3 regions of the Laceyella putida genome follow, and region 2 is predicted to be linked to each of the others. Evidence: riboswitches for the same ligand, from Rfam matches in the RefSeq annotation. Region 2 holds a riboswitch; each other region holds the start of a gene.
The links. A riboswitch is a leader RNA that binds a small molecule or an ion and turns the genes downstream of it on or off. The one in region 2 is predicted to bind lysine.

Region 1 (7,188 bases), on a different contig from region 2:
GATCTCAATCGTGCCCCCATCAGGGGTGCGCAATCCCTCAATCATCTCCATGGTGGTCGTCTTGCCCGCCCCGTTGGGTCCCAACAGACCAAAAATCTCCCCTTCCCGCACAGAAAAGGAAAGGCGCTTGACCACCTCTTGGCCGCCGTACTTTTTCACCAACTCATTCACTTTGATCATCTTAAATGGACTCCTTTAAATCGGCGAATAGATTTTTTCCCTATCCAACATCCTGCCAGTCATCCGCAGGGCTCTCGCAAAATGGCTTTCCCGTCACATCGCCAACGTTTTCCCTCTTTAGGGCAATGTTCGCTGCCATTGTCAAAAAAATCATAACACATCAGGAAAACCTACACCAAATGCAATCCTGTTTTAACCGCCCCTCAAATAAATGTACCATTTGATAGATTTATTCAGAAAAAAACGACCTAGTTCCTTATTTTCCCTGATTGCGCCTTCATTCGCCATTTTCACCTATCTTCCCTACATCAAAAAAGTGGTATAGTAGATAGGGAAAATGGATTGATGAGGAGGTTTCTCCATGTATCAGGTGAACAATCGGATCAACATCACATCCCCCGAGCATCTGGCGATGTTGCGGGAGCGTTTTGGCAAAGCGCCCGAATCGATGAAACAGGTTCCCGGATTCCTTTCGTTTCGCTTATTGGAGGCGGAGGATGGCTCCCATGTCATTGCGGAAACCGTTTTTGCATCCAAAGAAGCCTTCCGCGCATGGGTGGAAAGCGACCACTTTAAACGCGCGCACGGCGGACGCGGCGGTGACGCGAGCCGCCCAGATTTGGCGAGCTATTACGTGAGAGTGAAATAGTTTGTCATCTGAAATGATCTTATACCAAATGACCCAAAGGAGTGACCTTTCTTTATGACAGCAGGATTAATCGTAAAATTTTTGCACGTCCTATTTGTGGCAACCTGGTTTGGCGGCATCAGCCTGATGGCCATGGTATTGCGTGATGCGACGCGCTCCAACAACATCGAAACCATGTCCCACGCTTTGGACCGCGCCCAACGCTGGAATATGACCATGTTTATGCCCAGCTCCATCTTGGCATTGCTCACCGGTTTGTACATGCTTGTTCAAACAAGCGGTGAAAAACCGCTGTGGCTGGTAGTCAAAGAGCGTTTTGGCAGCGTTGTTGTCATCTTGTTCATTTTATTTGTCGTCATCTATGGCCGCAAAGCGCTCAACCAAGTGAAAACCAGTGGCATCGAAACAGAGAAGGCGCAGACCATCATCAAGCGCTACATCATGTTGCTCAACATCTCCCTGTTGCTGTTGGTCGTGCTGATCTTCTTCGCCACCGTCAAATTAGCATAACCCTCCCACTTCATGGCCCTTGCCGGTCATGAAGTTTTTATTTTTATTATCGCAACAGGAGGAAACGCAACGTGGAACAAACCCTTTCTCTCTTCTTCCAGGAGCTGGGCTGGTGGGCGCTTCCGGTCAGTCTGATCATCGGCATCTCCTGTCAACTGGTCGGTGTCCTACCCACGCTGTTCATCACGACTGCCAATGTGCTCTATTTCGGCCCTTGGATTGGCGGCTTGTTATCCTGGTTCACCGAGCTGATCGGCTCTCTGCTCGCTTTTGCGTTGGTTCGCCGCGGCATAAAAAGATTTCACTTCCAGCGCCATGAGCACTGGAAGTGGATTCAGTCCATGGGCCGCCTCTCCCCCGGCGAACAAACGTGGACACTCACACTGGCCCGGATCTTGCCTTTCATCCCATCGGGTGCCGTCAATATGGCAGGGGCAATGACCACCGTGTCCCCGTCATCCTTCTTCTGGGCGACCGCGCTTGGGAAAATCCCCTCCACGGTCCTCGAGACCTTGGTCAGTTATCAGCTCCTGCAATTGGACCCCTGGCTGATCCAGCTCATCTTCGGGGCGCTTCTCTTGGCCCTTGGCTTGTCCCTTCTCTATAAGAGAAGACGGGATAACATGGGTACACCCAAAGGTGAAGCAACCGATATCATGACGGGAGACAGGTAATCAAGCACACTCAATTCAAATATCAAGCAAACCCAAACACTTTTCCCGGCACTTCAGCAAAAAAGAGGCTGCACAGCAGCCTCTTTCATCACTTATCCAGCTCACACTCTCCCAAAGGGATGAGCTTCGTTTTCTTCACCCACTTGTACCCCAGATAGAAGGCCAAGAATACGGGAATGCCAATATAGGAAACCAACAACCCGTACCAATCGATCGATTCACCTAGGATCGCTTGGTAATTTTGCCCCACAATCACGATCAAGCACAGGGTAAAAGCAAACAACGGACCAAAGGGGAACCATTTTGCCCGGTAAGGCAAGTCAGCCAAGTTCCGCCCTTGCATGACATATGCGCGGCGGAAACGGTAATGGCTGATCGCAATCCCCAACCAAGCGATAAATCCAGTCATGCCGGAAGCATTCAGCAACCAGATGTAGATCTTTCCTTCCCCCACCAAGGAAGCGAGGAAGGCCAGCATCCCGATCGCGGCCGTCGCCAAGAGCGAATAAATCGGCACACCGTTTTTCGTCACTTTGGCGAAAATCTTCGGCGCCTTTCCTTCTTTGGCAAGTGTCCACAACATCCGCGTCGAAGCGTACATCCCCGAGTTACCCGCCGAGAGGACCGACGTTAAAATCACGGCATTCATCACCGAGGCGGCAAAGGCGAGACCCGCACGCTCAAAAATCAAGGTAAACGGACTTTTGGCGATCTGATCCACATCACCGCCGGCCAGATTGGGATGCGTATACGGCAAGATCATTCCGATGACGAGAATCGCCAAACCATAAAACAGCAAAATCCGCCAGAATACTTGTCGAATCGCTCTCGGCACATTTTCGCGTGGATTTTCACTCTCACCCGCGGCCACTCCCACCAATTCCGTACCCTGGAATGAGAAGCCGGCAATCATAAACACGCTGATGATTCCCATCAGGCCGCCTGGGAAAGGAGCCTCCCCGATGGTCAGATTTTTGGCGCCAATCGCTTGCCCGCCCAAAATGCCCACGATCATCAATATTCCCACGACAATAAAAATAATGACCGTCGCTACTTTAATGAATGAGAACCAGTATTCCGATTCACCATACCCTTTCACCGATAACGCGTTCAAGGCAAACATCAACACCAAGAACAAAGCGCTCCACAAAATGGCTGGAGAGTCAGGGAACCAATATTTCATGATGATGGCGCCGGCCGACAGTTCCACGGCAATGGTAATGGCCCAGTTGTACCAGTAGTTCCATCCCAACGCAAAACCAAAAGCCGGATCGACAAATCGGCTGGCGTACGTGCTGAACGACCCCGAAACCGGCATGTAAGTGGCCAATTCACCCAGACTGGACATCAGGAAATAAACCATCAACCCGATGGCCAGATAAGCAATCAATGCTCCGCCGGGGCCCGCTTGTTGAATCGCGGAACCGCTGGCCAAAAAGACACCCGTCCCAATGGAGCCGCCAATGGCAATCATCATGAGATGTCTAGCTTTTAAGTCACGCCTCAAATCGCTGACCGAATTTTCTCTGCTCATAAAAAAACACCTCTCTACTGTATTAGTATGGCGAGGTGGTCCGGGTAATAAAAATACCGCCTTAACAAATGCATCGGGCGGCTGCGCAAAACCCACACCATATCCCCGCAAGATAGCGCACCACATCTGCTCGGCCAGCAAATGTGACAGTGCTGTCCCTTTTCGAGTACAGCCCCAGCCTTGCTGTTCAGAGATGGCAGCAAAGCTTCGGCGATTTTCCCTTTCATTGATCTTCATCGACTTCTCTGTGTCTCCAATCAACTACTCATAAAAACCGCGACCTCTACCTCACCGAAGACATCGATGAGGGTTAATCTATTTCATTTCATATGTCACGAGTATAAATGAATTATTGTTGTTTTTCAATGCGAACCTTTGTGTAAAATAATACTAAATCAATCTGTTGACCACTCCCATGCCTAAAGGCAGGGGATTCTTGGGTAATCCCGCGACGCTCGCTCTCATCCCCATAGCTGAAGCCAGGGGTTTTCTCGCTCGCAAAGATATAAAAAACTGCCAGCCACCCAAAGGGAAAGCCGGCAGGAAAGTGCTCGCCCAAACCTGGCTACTTTGCAATCCAATCGCGCAGTTCACCATAAATGCTGGGCACAGAAGCCAATACGGGACAACGTTCCTCTAACACCAAGCACTCCCCGCGCAAGTCACTGACACGGCCACCCGCCGCTTCAATCAGCATTTTGCCCGCGGCAAAGTCCCACGGATTGGTACCTGCTGTGACAAAAGCTTGTACACGCCCCACCGCCACTTTGGCCATGGCGAGAGCGGTGGCACCAAACACGCGGAACCCGCGAATATGTGGGCCCAGCTCCATGATTTTGCTCATATATTCGTCAGATGTTTCACTTCGGAAAATGAACTCAACCGCCACCAATGAATCAATCAGAGCCCGGTCATCCGCTGCCAGGGAGGGACATTGGTGCCCGTTGAGGTAAACTCCCTCTCCCCTTACAGTATAAATCATCTCATCCCGCATCACATCATACACGATCGCCAGAATCCCTTCGCGTCCATGATACAGGGCGATCGAAATGACAAAGTCACAACCTTGCGTCACAAAATTGCTTGTTCCATCAATCGGATCAATAAACCACACATACCCATCAAACCGCTCGGGCCGTTCAGTGATGCCCTCCTCACCCATAATCCGATGTTCCGGAAAATGCGTCATGATTTTCTCAACCAAGAACCGTTCCGTCTCACGATCCATCTCCGTCACCAAATCATTTTTACGGCTTTTGGTCTCAAACCTCACCGTTCCCACCGCAAGGAATGCGCGAATCTTGGTTCCCGCTTCTCTAACCCATTCTTGCGTCAGCGACAGCATCTCTCTTGCCTCACCCATTTTGATCGCTCCTTTGTGCTGATATCCCTGCACCTATCATTATAACGAAAGAGAAGCGCGACGTCGGATGTCGTACCCCGGACATAAGAACCCATCTGGTTTATTAATTCACGTTGGCAATGTTGTCATTTTGGCAAGTCCGAATGCGATGAAGCATATGATGTGAAAAGAACTTGTCTTAGGATAGGAGAAGTGCGATGGAAAGTTGGTATCATTTTCTGCTCCTTGGCTTGGCTTTATCCACCCCTGTGGGGCCAGCGAATATAGAGATGATCAAACTTGGGATTAATCGAGGTTTTTATTTGTCATGGTTGGTGGGTATAGGGGATGTCATCTCCAATCTGTTTATCATGATGATTCTTTTTTACGGTTTGTCTGATTGGCTGAAAAGCGAATGGATTCGCGCCTTCTTTTCCTTGATTGGCGGCTATTTTCTCATCCGTATTGGACTGAAATCCGAAAAGAGCAGCATCTCCTTGCTTTCTGTCGTCTTCTCCCCATCGGCTCAAGCAATGATGCGCGGTTTTTGCCTTGGTTTGATCAATCCCAGCGATTTTTTATCATGGTTGGCCATTTACAGCACCATCAGCCAACATACTCCACAGTGGATCTGGTCGGCATTCATGTGGTTGCTCATAGGTGCGGGCCTGTGGAACTCCCTGTTATCCTTTGCCATCAGCCATTGTCGCCACTATGTAAAGCCTAAACTGGTATCCACGTTCATGCGGGTGGCCAGCTTTATTTTAATCATTTATGGCGGCAGTTTTATCGTCAAGGCAATCTCTTATTTCCTGTTTCCTTAAGCCCATGACAACGAAAGGATTGACATGATGTCCCAACGCCAAAATAAAAACACTCCGTTGCTTGCCCGAGGGCAAACAACGGAGTGTCTATAAAAACCCGTATGTCTCTTATTCCACCGTCACGCTCTTCGCCAAGTTGCGTGGTTTATCCACATCATAGCCACGCTCCACACAAGCATAGTATGCAAAGAGCTGGAGTGGGATCACAGTCAGTACCGGTGCCAAGAGATCGATCGTTTTGGGAATGTGGATCACTTCGTCCACCGTTTTTTGCAACTCATGGTTGCCTTCCACCGCGATGCCCAATACTTTGGCGCCGCGCGCTTTCACCTCTTGAATGTTGCTGACCATTTTTTCATACACCGCATGTTGGGTCGCCAAGGCCACCACCGGGATGTTCTCTTCGATCAATGCCAAAGTGCCGTGTTTCAGCTCACCCGCCGCATACGCTTCAGAGTGGATATAAGAGATCTCCTTCAGCTTCAGCGAACCTTCGAGCGCCACAGCATAGTCCATGCCGCGACCCAAGAAGAAGAGGTGCTCACTCGTCGCGATGCCACGCGCAAACTGGGCGATTTGCGCTTCTTGCTTAAGCACCGCTTCGGCTTTGGCGGGCAACTCCAGCAGATGGCTGACAATCTCACTCAATTCGCTCACCGCTTTTGGCCCGCGAACCTGAGCGAAATAGAGACTTAAGAGATAAATGGCGATCAACTGTGAGGTGTACGCTTTCGTCGAGGCCACCGCAATCTCCGGTCCAGCCCATGTGATGATCACGTCATCCGCTTCACGGGCCACGCTGGAACCCACCACGTTCGTAATCGCGATCACACGCGCGCCTTGGCTTTTCGCTTCACGCAACGCCGCCAGCGTATCGGCCGTTTCACCCGATTGGCTTACCACCACCACCAGGGTTTTGTCAGTGATGATCGGATTCCGGTAGCGATACTCGGAAGCCACATCGCATTCAACAGGGATGCGAGCCAGATCTTCCATGACATATTTGCCGATCAATCCCGCATGATAAGCGGTGCCGCATGCGACAAAGTGAATTTTCTCAATGCCTTTGATCTGCTCCGGCGTCAAGCCGACTTCTTGAGAAAGGTCAACCACCCCTTCTTTCACCCGTCCGCTCAGGGTGTCACGAATCGCTTTAGGCTGTTCGTGGATCTCTTTCATCATGAAGTGGTCAAAGCCGCCTTTTTCCGCTGTCTCGATGTCCCATTGGACTTTCATGGTGTCGCGCGCAACCGGTGTGCCATCGACGCGCATCAACGTGACGCCTTCCGGTTTCAGGATGGCCATTTCCCCATCTTCCAGGATATGCACATCGCGCGTGTGCTTTAAAATCGCTGGAATGTCGGAAGCGATAAAGTTCTCCCCTTTACCCACTCCCACGACAAGCGGGCTCGCATAACGCACAGCGATCAACTTATCCGGCTCATACTCGCTGATGATCCCGAGTGCGAACGCGC
Region 2 (7,188 bases):
ACGGGAACACGCTCTTCTATAATAACGGCAAATTGCTCCTCAAACTGATCCTCATAAGCGCAAGTCAACTCTTCCGGCTCTATGCCCAACTCGTCACAAATGGGTTTGAGGCCGGTTTTTAGTTCAGTGCATACGTTGTTATCCGGGCTGTTATCATTTCCGGGAACAAATAAATTGACAGCAAATGGACGCGAAGTGCGCATGCGTATCTCCTTAATCTCTTCGCGCAATTTGGCTGGAGACAAATATCCGGCACCCAATGAACCCAATCCACCCGCATTGGATACAGCCGCGACTAATTCGGGTGTTGTGACCCCTCCCGCCATCGGGGCCAGAACAATCGGGTGTTGAACGGAACATAGCGAAGCAAATGTTGTTTGCTGAAACATCTTGCTACCCCCTTCTTTTCGCAAAACTAATTATATTGTAACAAAGCCGTCGCGGTCAGGCTTTGCAAAGAGAGGCACTCAAACGTATGTGCCACTCTTTGCACACTCTATCTCTCTTGTTTAAACACACTTAATTGTTCGTCCGTCCAAGCTGATTCATACACATGCAGGATCACGGCCTGTTTTAAATCCAATTGATTCGCGAAGATCAGCGGAATGAAAAATTGCTCCGTTTTGTAATAAAAGCAATAGGCCGGCCAGATTTGCTCTAATTGCTTCATGTTCATCCGGCTTGTGTTATTGAACAAGGTCCACCGTCTCGTCTTGTCGGATTCCTTGAGTCGGTCAAGATAAACCGCGCCCCGAGCCAATTTCAAGCACATCCGCCCCGAAAGGGAACGGACTAATTCATCTGCTTCGACATCGAGCTCGTTTGTTACCTTCACTCGGAACACGGGAAGATGGGTCGATTTATCAAGGGCAAAGTAGTGGTCGAATTGGCAATCTTCCACCTCAAACACACTTCTAAGCAACCGGGGCCGGATGGGGGTGGGAAAACAGGATTCTGGGATCCAGATCAGGACCCCCTCTTCTTTCTTTTTTTGTTGCTCCCATAGATGGACGATGATATAGCTGGTTTCATTCATTGTCATCAGAGAGAGGGGATATAAAGACCATTTGCTATTCTTTTTGCATTGTCGCTTCTTCGGTGGATCATAAGAATCAAGTTGGATAAATTGCCGTTTAAGCCAATCGCATTGCCGCAGCAACAAGAATAGTTGCGTGATTTGTTCTGGCCCTTGCTTGTCTGCTAGCTGTGTTAAATGATGGGACAGCTCGGGAAACCCCCATTCTTGCCAAAGAGTCGCCTGCTCGGCGATCTCCTGCATTTCCAAACGGGCGTGCTGTAAACCGGAGGCCAACAGAAACAGGAGTTGCTCTTCTAACTGTTCGATTAGCCTAACCATCTGTGTCATCGATTCCCTCCTCACCATTTCATCATGGGCCAAGTGTAGAGATACCGTGCATGCGTAGGAGAATCCAACGGAATAAAGGAGAGAACAGACAAAACCGGCTGATCGGTTAACAGGAGTTTGCCAAATAGCAACCCATCAGCAAACTCTTTGACCAGACGTTTCAAGCCACCTCTACTTTTTTCGGCAACACGCAACATGCGATGCTGTTGATCAATCGCATATACAACGTTTCCCGCTTGCACCAACAGCTTCGGATGAATCAGGGCACAAATCTCTTCTTGCGGGAATAAAGAGGAAGCTTGCTCTTGCAACTGAGTTAGCAGAGGTTGAAAAGAAGAAACCGCATAGGGCACCAACCGATCTAAATCGGTGTGCGTCAGTGTGCGCTGCCGGAAGGATTCCAGCTTGATTCGGCGTGGTTCCTGACCTGGATAGAGATAAGCTGAATCCGCTTCAAGCACTTGAAAGTAAGATGCCTTGGAAGATATGTTCATTTTTTGCGGGGTAATCTGCTTCTCCGCAAATAACGTTCCTTGATTCAAATCGATTAACATACTCGTCTCCACGATGAAGCCGGAAGTCAGGAGTTGGCGTTCATACCCCAACTCTACCAAGTTCAACCCGGATACTCGCTCCAGCTCTGTTTTGCGCCAAGTTTTTCCGACGAGCTCATCTAGCAAAACAGGGTTCTTTAAACCGTCTTGCAGATGTTTGCGGATCGCCGCTACGGTAAACCAAGCGTCGCTTAACAAACGGGCGATTTCGATTTGGTTCGTCGGGTGAAAATGCAACTCTTCTTTTAACGAGGTAAGAATATTACCCAGACGCCGGAGTTTATACGACTTCACAAACTCAGACAATTCAGCGAAAGTAGCGATACTTTGTTCGCTGACCATACTGTATCCTTGCTGGACCAACTCCGCTACCCCCTTTTCCACCAAGTGGAGCCCCGACGAAAGCAATGCCTCTTTTTCCGCCTTCGTCTTTTTGATCCGTTTGGGCCAGTCGTTCCATATACAGTGTGGTTCCCCGAGCCCACCATTCTCCTGTTTCAACACGTTCTCCAAGTTTCCGTGTCTCCATCATCCATGCGGAAGGAATATCGATGAAAGAACAATGGGCACCCAACAAGGATCCCGTGAAAATCGCCACAAACTCAGGTGAATAATCGCATATAGGGTAATACAACCGTTCTGGTTGCGGTGAGGTTTTATATGAATAAATCGCAACGGGAAGTTGCAGATCCTCTTCCAGCAAATGCGGAATCAACGGATTGGCATCGCTGGGCCCCTCGATCAAGATATGGCTGGGGCGAATTTGGTTAATCGCCCGCTGAACGTGATAAGCGCATGACGGAGAATGGTGGCGGATCGGTAAGAAATGAATGTGACTCATAATTGCTCCTTACATGTTTGATAAAAATCGGCCCACACCTGGCCTTCGCGGTCGCGAACGACGGTTTCCACATATTCCTTGACCACATCCAAGTCCGTGTCATCCTCTTTGGATACCGCACCAAACATGCTGCGCACCACTTCTTTCATTTGGATGGAGCCGTCTCCGAAGTAAGTAGAAAGAATCGCGCTGTTGGACATCACCGAAATCAATTCGGCTGTGCTTAACACGGTGGAAGGTTTTTTGATTTGCATTTGGCGGTCGATGGTTTTCCCGCGTCGTAATTCTTGGAATACGGTAGTCATCAGGCGCACGAGGTCAGGTGGGATTTGCGCTTCCAACCCCAAGCTGAGCATCTGCTCCTTGGCTCTTTCTTCCACCAACTTCATCTCTTGTTCCAAGTCAGTGAGCACAGGAATCACCACGAAGTTAAACCGGCGTTTTAATGCGGCGCTCATGTCGTTGACCCCTTTATCCGCCGTGTTTGCCGTCGCGATGACATTAAAGCCTTTTTCCGCATTGACTACAGTGTTCAATTCGGGAATTGCGATTTGCTTCTCAGACAAGATGGAGATCATCACATCTTGTATTTGCGAATGACAACGGGTTAACTCTTCAAATCGAACAAGCTTTCCTTGTTTCATGCCATCCATCATCGGGCTTTCCACCAACGCCTCCGTTGACGGGCCTTGCGCGATCAACATCGCATAATTCCATGTGTATTTGATCTGATCTTCATTGGTGCCGGATGTCCCTTGGACAATTAATTGAGAGGTTCCCGAAATCGCAGCGGATAGGTGTTCGGATAACCAACTTTTGGCGGTTCCTGGTTCACCCGCCAACATAAGCCCGCGATCCGATGCCAAGGTGGCAATTGCTACTTGTATCAAGGATCGATCTCCCCAGTATTTGGGCCGAATGCGGATTTTCTCTCCGTCTTTGGTAACCCATTCTTCTTCGGAACCTAAAATGAAACGTTCCACCATCCGTGGTGACAGCAGCCATCCTTGCGGTTTGGGATATGTATCTGCCAATTGCAAAGCTTCCAATTCTTTTTGACAGCGAATTTCTGCAGGGTAACGAACGGCCATAAGACGGTCCCCTCTCTGTTGTATGTATCTGTTGCGCTCACTTCTCTATCATCACATACCGAACTTATGTTCGCAATACATTGTAAAGAATGTGTTTAACCTCTTCACATCGAACCTATTGCGTGCTATACTAAAACACATTAATAAACCAACTGCATAAGCAAAACCTCATCATAACTTGATGAGGTAGAGGTTGCGACTTTTAATAGTACATGGCTTGAGATCCAGAGAAGATCCATGACAGCGATGGAAAGGAAAAGTCGCCGAAGTTCTCTTGCTTTCTCTGGGCAGGGGGGCTGGGTCTGTACCCGAACAGGGGCAGAACTGTCACGTATATCGATCCGCATATGCGTGGTGCGCTATCTTCAGGAGATATGGTTATGGTGCGGTTTTAATGAGGGATGCCGTCTATAGTCAGATGGTGTTTTTTATTTTGGCCCGACTGTATTCTCCTAATTTCATTCGTGATTGGGAGGTTTTTTTATGCCTTTATCTGGTACGAGCCGCATTGACGGGCGAGGCCATCTCACCATTGGTGGGTGCGATGCGATGGAATTGGCCAAAGAGTTTGGAACACCCCTTTATGTATATGATGAGGCGTTGATCAGGCAAAATAGCCGCCGTTTTGTCGAATCATTCAAACAAAGCGGTTTTGCTTTTCAAGTCGCTTACGCCAGCAAAGCCTTTAGCTGTATCGCCATGGCACAGCTGGCCGCCGAAGAAAACCTCTCTCTGGATGTCGTGTCCAGCGGTGAGTTGTATACCGCTCTCCAAGCCGGGTTCCCTGTTGAACGCATTCACTTTCACGGCAACAATAAAACGGAAGAAGAATTGCGGATGGCCCTCGAAGCGAATGTCGGGTGTTATGTCGTGGATAACTTCTATGAAATGGAGTTGCTCCATGATCTGGCGAGCACTGCCAACAAACGCGTCAATGTGATGCTCCGTCTTACACCCGGTATCGAAGTGCACACCCATGAATACATTTCCACTGGCCAAGAAGATTCGAAATTCGGCTTCGGTGTCTCCGATGGGCAAGCCATGCAGGCGATCCAACACGCGCTGGCAAAAAAACAGTTTAACCTCCTGGGCATTCATGTGCATATCGGATCGCAAATTTTTGATACGACCGGATTTGTGCAGGCGGTTCGGATCGTCAGGGCGTTTTTGGATCGGGTGCATGAAGAGATGGGGTATGAAGTACAAGTGCTTAACTTGGGCGGTGGTTTTGGCATCTCCTATACAAGCGAAGATGATCCGGTGGCGATCGAGGCCTTTGTGGAGACTATTACCCGTGAAGTGGCGGCCACATGGGATGAACGCGACTTGCCGAGACCGGAGATCTGGATTGAACCGGGTCGCAGCATCGTGGGAAATGCGGGTACCACGCTTTATACGATCGGTTCGATCAAAGAAATTCCGGGCATTCGCACCTATGTCGCTGTGGATGGTGGCATGACAGACAATATCCGTCCCGCGCTTTATCAAGCGAAATATGACGCGCTGCTTGCCAACAAAGCGTCGTTGCCGCCGGCGGAAACGGTATCCATCGCGGGGAAGTGTTGCGAGAGCGGAGACATGCTCATCTGGGACATCGCCCTGCCCAAAGTGAATAGCGGGGATATTCTTGCTGTTTTGTCGACTGGGGCCTATGGTTATTCCATGGCGAGCAATTATAACCGCCTGCGCCGTCCTGCCGTCGTCTTCGTCCAAGATGGCGAAGCGGAATTGGTTGTGGAGCGGGAAACCTATGAAGACCTGATCCGCAAAGACCGTAAAAGAGCTGTATTATCACAAATTTAGTTTTATAAATGAGAGAAGAGCCTGTCACTTGGTCAGGTTCTTTTTTGTTTTTTAGTAAAAACATTTTCAAATTAGGGAGAATTGGCTATAGTTAATATGGATACAGGAGGGAACGTTCATGTATACACCCGTTCGCTTTTTACAAGGAGATCAGGTATATTTGCGGCCGATTAGCGTCGAAGACACGGAATTGTATTTCCGCATGTTGTTCAATAAAGAAACAAGACGCCTCACCGGGACGCAAAAATGCTTCACCAGAGAACAAGTGAGGCAGTATATTGAAGGAAAGGCCCAAGATTCGTCCGGTGTGCTCATGCTCATCGCTTTAACGGAAAACGACACCGTCATAGGTGACATTCAACTGCTTGAGATCCATCCGTTCAACCGCAGTTGCTATATCCGCATTGCGATTGACAATCAAATCCATCAAGGCAAAGGCTATGGCACCGAAGCGATGAAGCTGATGCTGGACTATGCGTTCGGTGATTTAAACTTACATCGGATTGAACTGAATGTTTATTCATACAATGAACGTGCGATTCATGTGTATGAACGGCTGGGCTTCAAAAAAGAAGGCGTTCAGCGTGATGCGTTATTCTACAATCACCAGTACCACGATTCTATCATCATGAGCATGCTTGAAGATGAATATCGCGAACGTTATGTCAATAAATAAGCGAGCCTCATTGGGGCTCGCTTATTTATTCATCATGTGGGCCTACTACTGCTGCTATGATTACAAACTATTATGATGGTCGTGGTTATAATGTAAGAGGAACGGCTTATTACGGCACCCATGCGGCATTAATTAACCACTTGTAAAGGGGGTGTCGGGTAGGGCAGGCTCCTTTCGGAGCCGTTCCCCCCCTAAGAACCGTACATACGAGTTTCCCCGTACACGGCTCAAGCCTCTTCAAACGCCCCGTTAGGGACGCGGTTTCTCAACGGTTATCCCTAAGCTGTGGACTTGGGCGTGACAATTTGGATGTAAGAGAACGCGGTTCTCTTGCAAATCGGAACCACCTAGAGATCGCCAGACAATATGGTGGCTGTGCCATCCTGTAAGTTTGGTGATCTTTTCTTTACAGACAGGGCAAATGCCCTGTTGTTCTTTCCAAAGTTGCAGAAGCTGGCGTTTTCCTTTGAGGTTGTCCACCATCTTAATGCCAAGACGTTTCTCAAAGTATAGTTCCCACGTCCTCAAAAAGGGGGATGACGTCGTCCTCCATGCGACGGATGCGAAGAAAAAACTCCGCAAACGGTTGAGGGATAAAGTGCGTCGGGAAACCAAGACGTTGAGTGACTTGATTGCATCGCATGTCAAACGTCTTTTTTAATCAAGGAAAGGGGAGGGCAAAATGGATTGGAAAGAAGCCATGAGGAGCGAGGGCTTTCAGCCCTGGCAACAAATCCATCTAAACGGGAGATAGAATTAGAGAAAGAATTGAAAGAAGACAAGGCATTGCTTGTTCACCAAGTAATGCAGATTGAGATCCTCAGAAAAAAGACCAATTGGGGCTGAAGGTAAGTTTA
Region 3 (7,188 bases), on a different contig from region 2:
GCCATAGGCGGCGAACAGATCGATGAGCGGATCGCGCAAATGGCGGGTGAGATTGGTTGCGTTCCAGATGAATGATTGCCTTTGCCGCAACAGGACTTTGGCTTGCTCCTTGGCGATTTGGATCACCTCCCCTTGGTTGGCGGTGGGGGAAATGCCGTGTTCGCGCCGGATTTGGTCAAGGGAAATGACCGGGAGATCGGGATGGGTTTGGCTGATCCACGTATCTTTTCCCGCTCCGGGCAAACCGGACATCAGGATCACTTCACACCGGGTATCGTCATACAATACGTCAGTCGCTTGGAGATGGGCGTTCCGAAAATAACGGAAGCGTATGCGCATTGGCAAAGGGCAGGGGTTGGGTGTAGCATTTCAATTCGGTGGCATATTGGCGAAAGATTTCGATGCGTTCCAACAACTCCGGTTGATCTGGACAGATTCGTCCGCGCACATCCGCTTCCGCGAGCAAGGCGACCCAATCGAGGCGAATGTGCCAACTGGCGGTGATCACCGCTCTCTCGGGATCGGGTTTCTCAAAAAACCATAAAGGTAAGCCATGGTAACGGACAAGCTGCACCAGATTTTCCCTGGTATGGATTGGGAGGGAAAACATTTTCTCCCGTATCATCTGTGCGCCCACTTTGGCGTGGTGGGGAGCGTGAAAGCGGCCATCTTCGCCCATTTGTGTACAGGGTTCCTTGCCGATATCATGGAAGAGGGCGGCCATGAATAGCAGGGATTGCTCTTCATGAGGCAGAATTTGCCAAGCGGGAAGCTGACTGAGTTCATCCACCACCATCCAGGTGTGGGTGAGCACATCCCCTTCCCCATGATACTCCGGATCTTGCGGGACTTGGCTGAGAGCTTGCAACCAAGGGAATTCATGCAGAATGTGCCGGCGGTTGCCCGATGCGTTTCCATCAATCAAAATAAGCTCACCCCTTTCCGCAATTGATTGGGGATGAGGGGTCGGTTCATCCAGTGCGACTCGGAGTCGATGATCGTTTGCAAAAAACCGGAACGTACCCATTTGTAACGGTTTTTCACGCGGCCATGTTCTTCTACCTTAATATATAACCCTTCCATCAATCCGGAGTGATCGGTCTCCCTTATAGCCAGCTCAGGCTGAAGCTTGAGTTGGGTGGCCAGGTGTCTCAGTTTCTCCAAATGGTCGACCGCAATAAAGGGCGAGGAGCCAATCCAATCCGCCAGTGGTTTTTTTCGCGGGGCGATGCCTTCATACAGCACCCTTACCGAAACGACAAAGGGCGCTCGAGCCAGGAATTCACGCCGTCTGGCGGTGGATAGAAAAATGCCGGCTTGTTTGTCATAGATGTCGAATTCCAAAAAATAATGGGGCAAATCCGTATAAAAGACAGTGTGTTTGGCGTACATCCATTCACCGTACATGATGTAACGATCTTGCAACAAATCCCACAGTTCGTGGGCATAACGGTGGGCCCAGCTTTTGAGCAAGGCAAATTGCTGCTCCCGTGGGCCTCCCGTCAAGTAATGGCCACGGCTTTGCAGTAGCAAGGTGCCGTCCCGGCCGAAGCTGATGCCGGCATTGGCCCCGTCCATTTTCTCTTCGATGACAATCGGTTGTCCGATCAACTCTTGATAGGAGGCGACGGTTAAATCCTCATCGCCAGGCTGTAGCCCTGAGCCAGACAAATGTCGCGTGCGCGGGTACTTGATCATGGGTTCCATATAGGGTTCACCTTTTACTTTTTAATCATTTTTTATATTAATAATAAATAATATATCGTTAAAAGTCATGAAAAAAAGAGTGTTTTTTCACCTTGCCAATTTGGTTGTGCTATGTTAATATCAAAAAAATTAATACTATATCAGAATTCTCGCCACTCTTTGTGGAGTAGAGGTGCGGATTTCATGAGTACTTGTTTGGAGGACGGGCCGTTGAAGAACAAGGAAAGGGAAAGGCCGCCGAAGTTTGCTGGAAGACCCGACAGAAGGCAGGCTGGGACTGCGTCCGAACAGGAGCAGGACTGTCACAGAAGCGATTTTTTGCTTTTGTGAAGCGCTAATCCGCAGTAGATGAGCGAGCTGGAGCGTGACGACAAAGGCGACAGCGAGCGATTCTCTGCTGTGGTCTTTCTGTTTATTTACAGGCTTTTCTAGCTAGCCATGTAGAATTGAGAGGAGAGTAGCCATGAGCATCGTGGTGCAAAAGTTTGGTGGTACCTCGGTAGGGAGCATTGAGCGGATTCAGGCTGTAGCAGAGATCATAGCTCATACCTATGCCCAAGGAAAGCAATGTGTTGCTGTCGTGTCAGCGATGGGAAAGTCTACGGATCATTTGGTTGGGATGGCCAAAGAGATTTGTCCACACCCTTCTCCGCGTGAAATGGATATGCTGTTAACGACAGGAGAGCAGGTAAGTATCGCCTTGTTGTCCATGGCCTTGCATCAGAAAGGGCTGAAAGCGCGCTCGCTCACTGGTTGGCAAGCGGGAATTGAAACGAATCATGTCCATGGGCGGGCCATGGTCAATGACGTGAAAACGGAGACGATCATGAACGCGTTGGAGCAAGGGGAAGTCGTGGTTGTCGCCGGATTTCAAGGGATTTCACCAGATAAAGAGATTACGACGCTGGGGCGGGGCGGATCAGACACAACGGCGGTCGTGCTGGCTTCTGCCTTAAAAGCCGATTATTGCGAGATTTATACAGATGTGACGGGGGTTTATACCGCTGATCCACGTGTCATTCCTTTGGCGCAAAAGATGGACGAGATTTCATACGAAGAGATGTTGGAATTGGCTCATCTGGGAGCGGGTGTGCTCCATCCGCGCTCTGTGGAAGCCGCTTTGCAAAATAAGGTACAATTAATGGTGCGCTCTAGCTTTGTCGATGAGCCCGGCACCTGGGTTAAGGAGGAAAATGCGATGGAAACCTCACACAATGTCAGAGGGATTGCACATGACTTGCAGGTAGCGCGAATTAAGGTGTTGGGATTGCCAAATCATGAAAACACCCTAACCAAATTATTCGGATTATTGGCGGAGGCGCATATCAATGTGGATATCATCGTTCAGAGTGAACATGATCATGAGCGGGTCGATGTAGCCTTTAGCGTAAATGAAGAAGAAGGTCTTGAAGCGCGCCAAGTGCTGGAAGCGGCACAAGCGGAACTCGGCTTTGCCAAAATTTTATATGAAGCGGGCTTGGCCAAGGTGTCCGCAGTTGGGGTTGGCATGATGACACGCCCAGGTGTGGCCGCCAAGATGTTTGCCACCTTAAGTGAAGCGGGCATTCGGGTGAAAATGGTTTCCACCTCGGAGATTAAAATCTCCTGCGTGGTAGAGCGTGAACTGGCCCTGGAAGGGGCACGCCGGTTGCACACGGCTTTTGGTTTGGATCAAGTGGAAGTGAAAGTATAAATAAAGAAAAGGTGATCCCGTGTTATGCGGGGTCACCTTTTCTTTATTTTCAAGACAATAAACAGAGGGCAATAAAATTATTTGTTGACCGAAAATAATAATTTGAGTGATGATAAAATTAATTGAAAAATATGTTGCTTACAAGGATATATTTAGGAGGGGTTGCTATTTGGCCAGATATGTGATGACCCGTTTGATCCAGATGGTTCTCACCCTCTGGGTGATTGCGACGGTCACATTCATGATGATGAAAGCGATTCCGGGAGATCCGTTCAGCAATGAAAAGAAGCTTCCTGAAGAAGTGCTGAAAAATTTGTACGCTTACTATCAACTGGATGATCCGCTTCCCATTCAGTATATCAACTATATGAAAAACTTGGTGTTGTTTGATCTGGGGCCATCATTCAAATACGAATCCCGCACGATTAATGAGATTGTTTCCGAAGGGTTTCCGGTCTCCGCGCAGTTAGGGGCGCAAGCGTTGTTGCTGGCGGTCGCGGTCGGCTTAACCTTGGGCGTCATGGCGGCGCTCAGGAGAAACCAATGGCTTGATTATTTCTCGATGTTGATCGCGGTGTTGGGCATTTCCGTTCCCAGCTTCGTGTTGGCCCCTTTGCTGCAAAAGTATTTGGGAGTCGAGTGGGCGCTCTTGCCCGTGGCCACGTGGGAAGGGTTTGCTTCCACCGTGATGCCCACGATTGCGCTCGCTGCGTTTCCGCTGGCCAGTGTGACCCGGCTGATGAGGTCGGGCATGGTGGAAGTATTGACGCAAGACTATGTCCGCACGGCCAGAGCAAAGGGCCTGCCGCCTTCTTTGGTGATTGTGCGGCACACCGTCCGCAACGCGATTTTGCCTGTGGTTACGGTGTTGGGCCCGCTGACGGTCGGGGTGTTGACCGGCAGTTTCGTGATTGAGAGCATCTTCTCCATCCCGGGGATTGGCAAGTATTTTGTGGAGAGCATCTCCAATCGCGATTATCCCTTAATCATGGGAATCACGCTGTTTTATTCCTCCCTGTTGATTGCGGTCAATTTCTTGGTCGATTTGGCTTATGGTTGGATTGATCCCCGCATCCAGTTGATTAAAGGGGGCAAATGAGATGGAACCAGCGATGAATCCGCGTTTTCAACCCGTGGTGCGTTCGGAGAGGGCGATGGAGCAGATCCGGCGCCCCCATTTGTCGTATTGGCGGGACAGCTGGCGTCGGTTGAGGCAAAATGTCTTGGCGATGTTGGGTCTCATTTTTATTGTCATGATTGCCATACTCTCGATTTTTGGGCCCATGTTGTCCGAGTATGAATACAATGAACAAAATTTGCAAACGGGGCGCAATTTGGCACCGTCTGCCGAGCACTGGTTTGGCACGGATGATTTGGGCCGGGATGTGTTTGTGCGGGTCTGCGAAGGGGGGCGCATCTCGCTCACGATCGGTTTGGCGGCGGCCTTGATCGATCTGATCATCGGCGTGATTTATGGCGGCATCGCCGGATATCGCGGTGGACGCACAGGTGAAGTGATGATGCGGATTGTTGATGTGCTTTGGGGCCTCCCGTACCTCTTGACGGTCATCTTGTTGCTGGTGATTTTGCCGCCGGGCATGGGCACGATTATTATCGCGCTCACGGTGACGGGTTGGTTAAACATGGCACGGCTCGTGCGGGGACAGGTGCTTCAGCTGAAAGAACAGGAGTATGTGCTGGCAGCCCAAACGCTTGGTGCGACGACGGCCCGTTTGCTGTTCAAACATCTCATTCCCAATGCGATGGGCCCCATCATTATCATGTTAACGTTGACGGTGCCGAGCGCCATCTTTGCGGAATCGTTTTTAAGTTTCTTGGGGTTGGGTGTGCAAGCGCCTGTGGCGAGCTGGGGCACCATGATAAACGATTCGCTGGTGACGGTCTTGTCCGGAGAGTGGTGGCGCCTCTTTTTCCCTGCGTTGTTCTTGTGTTTAACCATGTTAGCCTTTAACGCGTTTGGTGACGGTTTGCGCGACGCGCTTGATCCAAAGCTACGGAAATAGGGAGGAGTGGGAAAAAGATGGAGAAGTTACTCGATGTGAAAGCGTTGCATGTCTCGTTTCAGGTGGGCAAAGGTGAGGTGAAAGCGGTGCGGGGCGTCACCTTTTCGCTGGAACGGGGAGAAACCTTGGCGATTGTGGGGGAGTCAGGTAGCGGAAAGAGTGTGACCGCCTTGGCATTGATGCGGCTCCTTCCATTTCCCGGAAAGATTAAAAGCGGGGAGATTCGCTATAACGGGAAAGATTTGACGCCAGTTAGTGAGAAAGAGATGTTTCACATTCGTGGGTCGGAAATTGGCATGATCTTTCAGGATCCCATGACTTCACTCAATCCGACGATGGCGATCGGGAAGCAAATCACGGAAGGCCTTCGCTGGCATCAGAAGATCGGGGAAACGGAAGCGAAAGCGCGCGCCATCGAGATGCTCAATCGGGTCGGCATTCCGCATCCCGAGAAGCGGTTGGATCAATATCCGCATGAGTTTAGCGGGGGGATGAGACAACGGGTGATGATCGCGATGGCCCTGGCGATGAGTCCAAAGGTTCTGATTGCGGATGAGCCCACGACGGCGTTGGATGTCACCATCCAAGCGCAGATTCTTGAGTTGATGAAAGAATTGCAACAGGAGATGGGCACTTCCATTATTCTCATCACGCACGATTTGGGCGTGGTGGCCGAAACGGCGGACCGGGTCAGTGTGATGTATGGCGGACAAGTCGTGGAAACAGGAACTGTAACCGAATTGTTCCATGATGCGCATCATCCGTATACATGGGGCTTATTGCAATCGATGCCGCGTTTGGATCAATCCCGTGACCAAGAGTTGCGGCCGATCCCGGGTTCGCCGCCGGATTTGTACGAGCCGCCGCAAGGGTGTCCCTTCGCCGACCGTTGCCCTTATGCGATGAATGCGTGTTATGAAGAGATGCCCCCGCTCACGCGGCTATCTGATACCCATCTGGTGGCGTGTTGGTTGGAAGATCCCGAGGCGCCGCCCGTGATGATCCATCGGTCGTCCGCTTCTTGAATGACGGGTTGAGTCGGATTCCCCTTCTTCGGAAGGGGGATCTTTTTATGAATCCGCTTGTGTTTTTCATCGCGCCTATTTTACATTTTTCGCGGAGTTAAACCGCCGGAGTGGGCGAGTTAAGCGTTTTCTGGGCCGTTTAGATAAAGAGTGGCGATGTCACATTCCTTGACGCCTCCGACTAGATGGGAGTAAAATAAATAGCGAGTTGAAACCCCTTTCTCAACTTGATGTCAGCGGTCTGAGAGAGTGATGAAACTCTACGACTCTACTGCGACTATGTCCAAGATTGGAGGCAAATGATGAGCAGAGAACGCAGTTTCTTCAACCGTCGGTTACACTCGTTGCTGGGCGTGATACCGGTGGGCTTTTTTTTGGTAGAACATTTACTGTCCAACTATGCTGCCACCGAAGGGGCACAAGCGTTTGTTGAACAAGTGGAATGGCTATGGGGGATTCCGTTCATCACTGTTCTGGAAATCTTTTTTATATTTTTGCCGCTCCTTTACCATGGCGTGTATGGCCTGTATATCGCATTGCAAGCCAAGAACAACGTTGGCAACTTCGGTACTTTCCGCAACTGGATGTTCATGCTGCAACGGATCACAGGCGTCATCACCCTTGTCTATGTCGTGTGGCATGTATGGGAGACCCGTGTTCAAGTAGCGCTCTATGACATGACGGCTCCTCAGCTTGCGAACTTGACTTATGAGATTCTGCAAAATCCTGTCAACCTCGT

Region 1: another riboswitch for lysine. It lies ahead of ACFQNG_RS10905 (amino acid permease); the one in region 2 lies ahead of lysA (diaminopimelate decarboxylase).
Region 3: another riboswitch for lysine. It lies ahead of ACFQNG_RS10005 (aspartate kinase); the one in region 2 lies ahead of lysA (diaminopimelate decarboxylase).

What each region holds. Positions count from the first base shown of each region.
Region 1 is NZ_JBHTBW010000031.1:60,242-67,429, forward strand. Features, by position in the region: gene ACFQNG_RS10885 (ABC transporter ATP-binding protein) at 1-180, opposite strand, end outside; gene ACFQNG_RS10890 (antibiotic biosynthesis monooxygenase family protein) at 542-829, shown strand; gene ACFQNG_RS10895 (DUF2269 family protein) at 884-1,339, shown strand; gene ACFQNG_RS10900 (TVP38/TMEM64 family protein) at 1,411-2,013, shown strand; gene ACFQNG_RS10905 (amino acid permease) at 2,102-3,547, opposite strand; lysine riboswitch at 3,653-3,841, opposite strand; gene ACFQNG_RS10910 (inositol monophosphatase family protein) at 4,113-4,910, opposite strand; gene ACFQNG_RS10915 (LysE family translocator) at 5,108-5,713, shown strand; gene glmS (glutamine--fructose-6-phosphate transaminase (isomerizing)) at 5,822-7,188, opposite strand, start outside.
Region 2 is NZ_JBHTBW010000052.1:49,226-56,413, forward strand. Features, by position in the region: gene ACFQNG_RS15735 (NAD(P)H-dependent flavin oxidoreductase) at 1-389, opposite strand, end outside; gene ACFQNG_RS15740 (hypothetical protein) at 497-1,366, opposite strand; gene ACFQNG_RS15745 (hypothetical protein) at 1,378-2,283, opposite strand; gene ACFQNG_RS15750 (DUF5682 family protein) at 2,228-2,761, opposite strand; gene ACFQNG_RS15755 (ATP-binding protein) at 2,758-3,852, opposite strand; lysine riboswitch at 4,032-4,222, shown strand; gene lysA (diaminopimelate decarboxylase) at 4,336-5,655, shown strand; gene ACFQNG_RS15765 (GNAT family N-acetyltransferase) at 5,774-6,331, shown strand; gene ACFQNG_RS15770 (HNH endonuclease) at 6,581-6,814, opposite strand; gene ACFQNG_RS15775 (hypothetical protein) at 7,019-7,177, shown strand.
Region 3 is NZ_JBHTBW010000024.1:12,560-19,747, reverse strand. Features, by position in the region: gene ACFQNG_RS10020 (AAA family ATPase) at 1-285, opposite strand, end outside; gene ACFQNG_RS10015 (HD domain-containing protein) at 290-925, opposite strand; gene ACFQNG_RS10010 (RNA ligase family protein) at 922-1,707, opposite strand; lysine riboswitch at 1,867-2,052, shown strand; gene ACFQNG_RS10005 (aspartate kinase) at 2,171-3,400, shown strand; gene ACFQNG_RS10000 (ABC transporter permease) at 3,570-4,499, shown strand; gene ACFQNG_RS09995 (ABC transporter permease) at 4,501-5,424, shown strand; gene ACFQNG_RS09990 (ABC transporter ATP-binding protein) at 5,442-6,449, shown strand; gene ACFQNG_RS09985 (succinate dehydrogenase cytochrome b558 subunit) at 6,752-7,188, shown strand, end outside.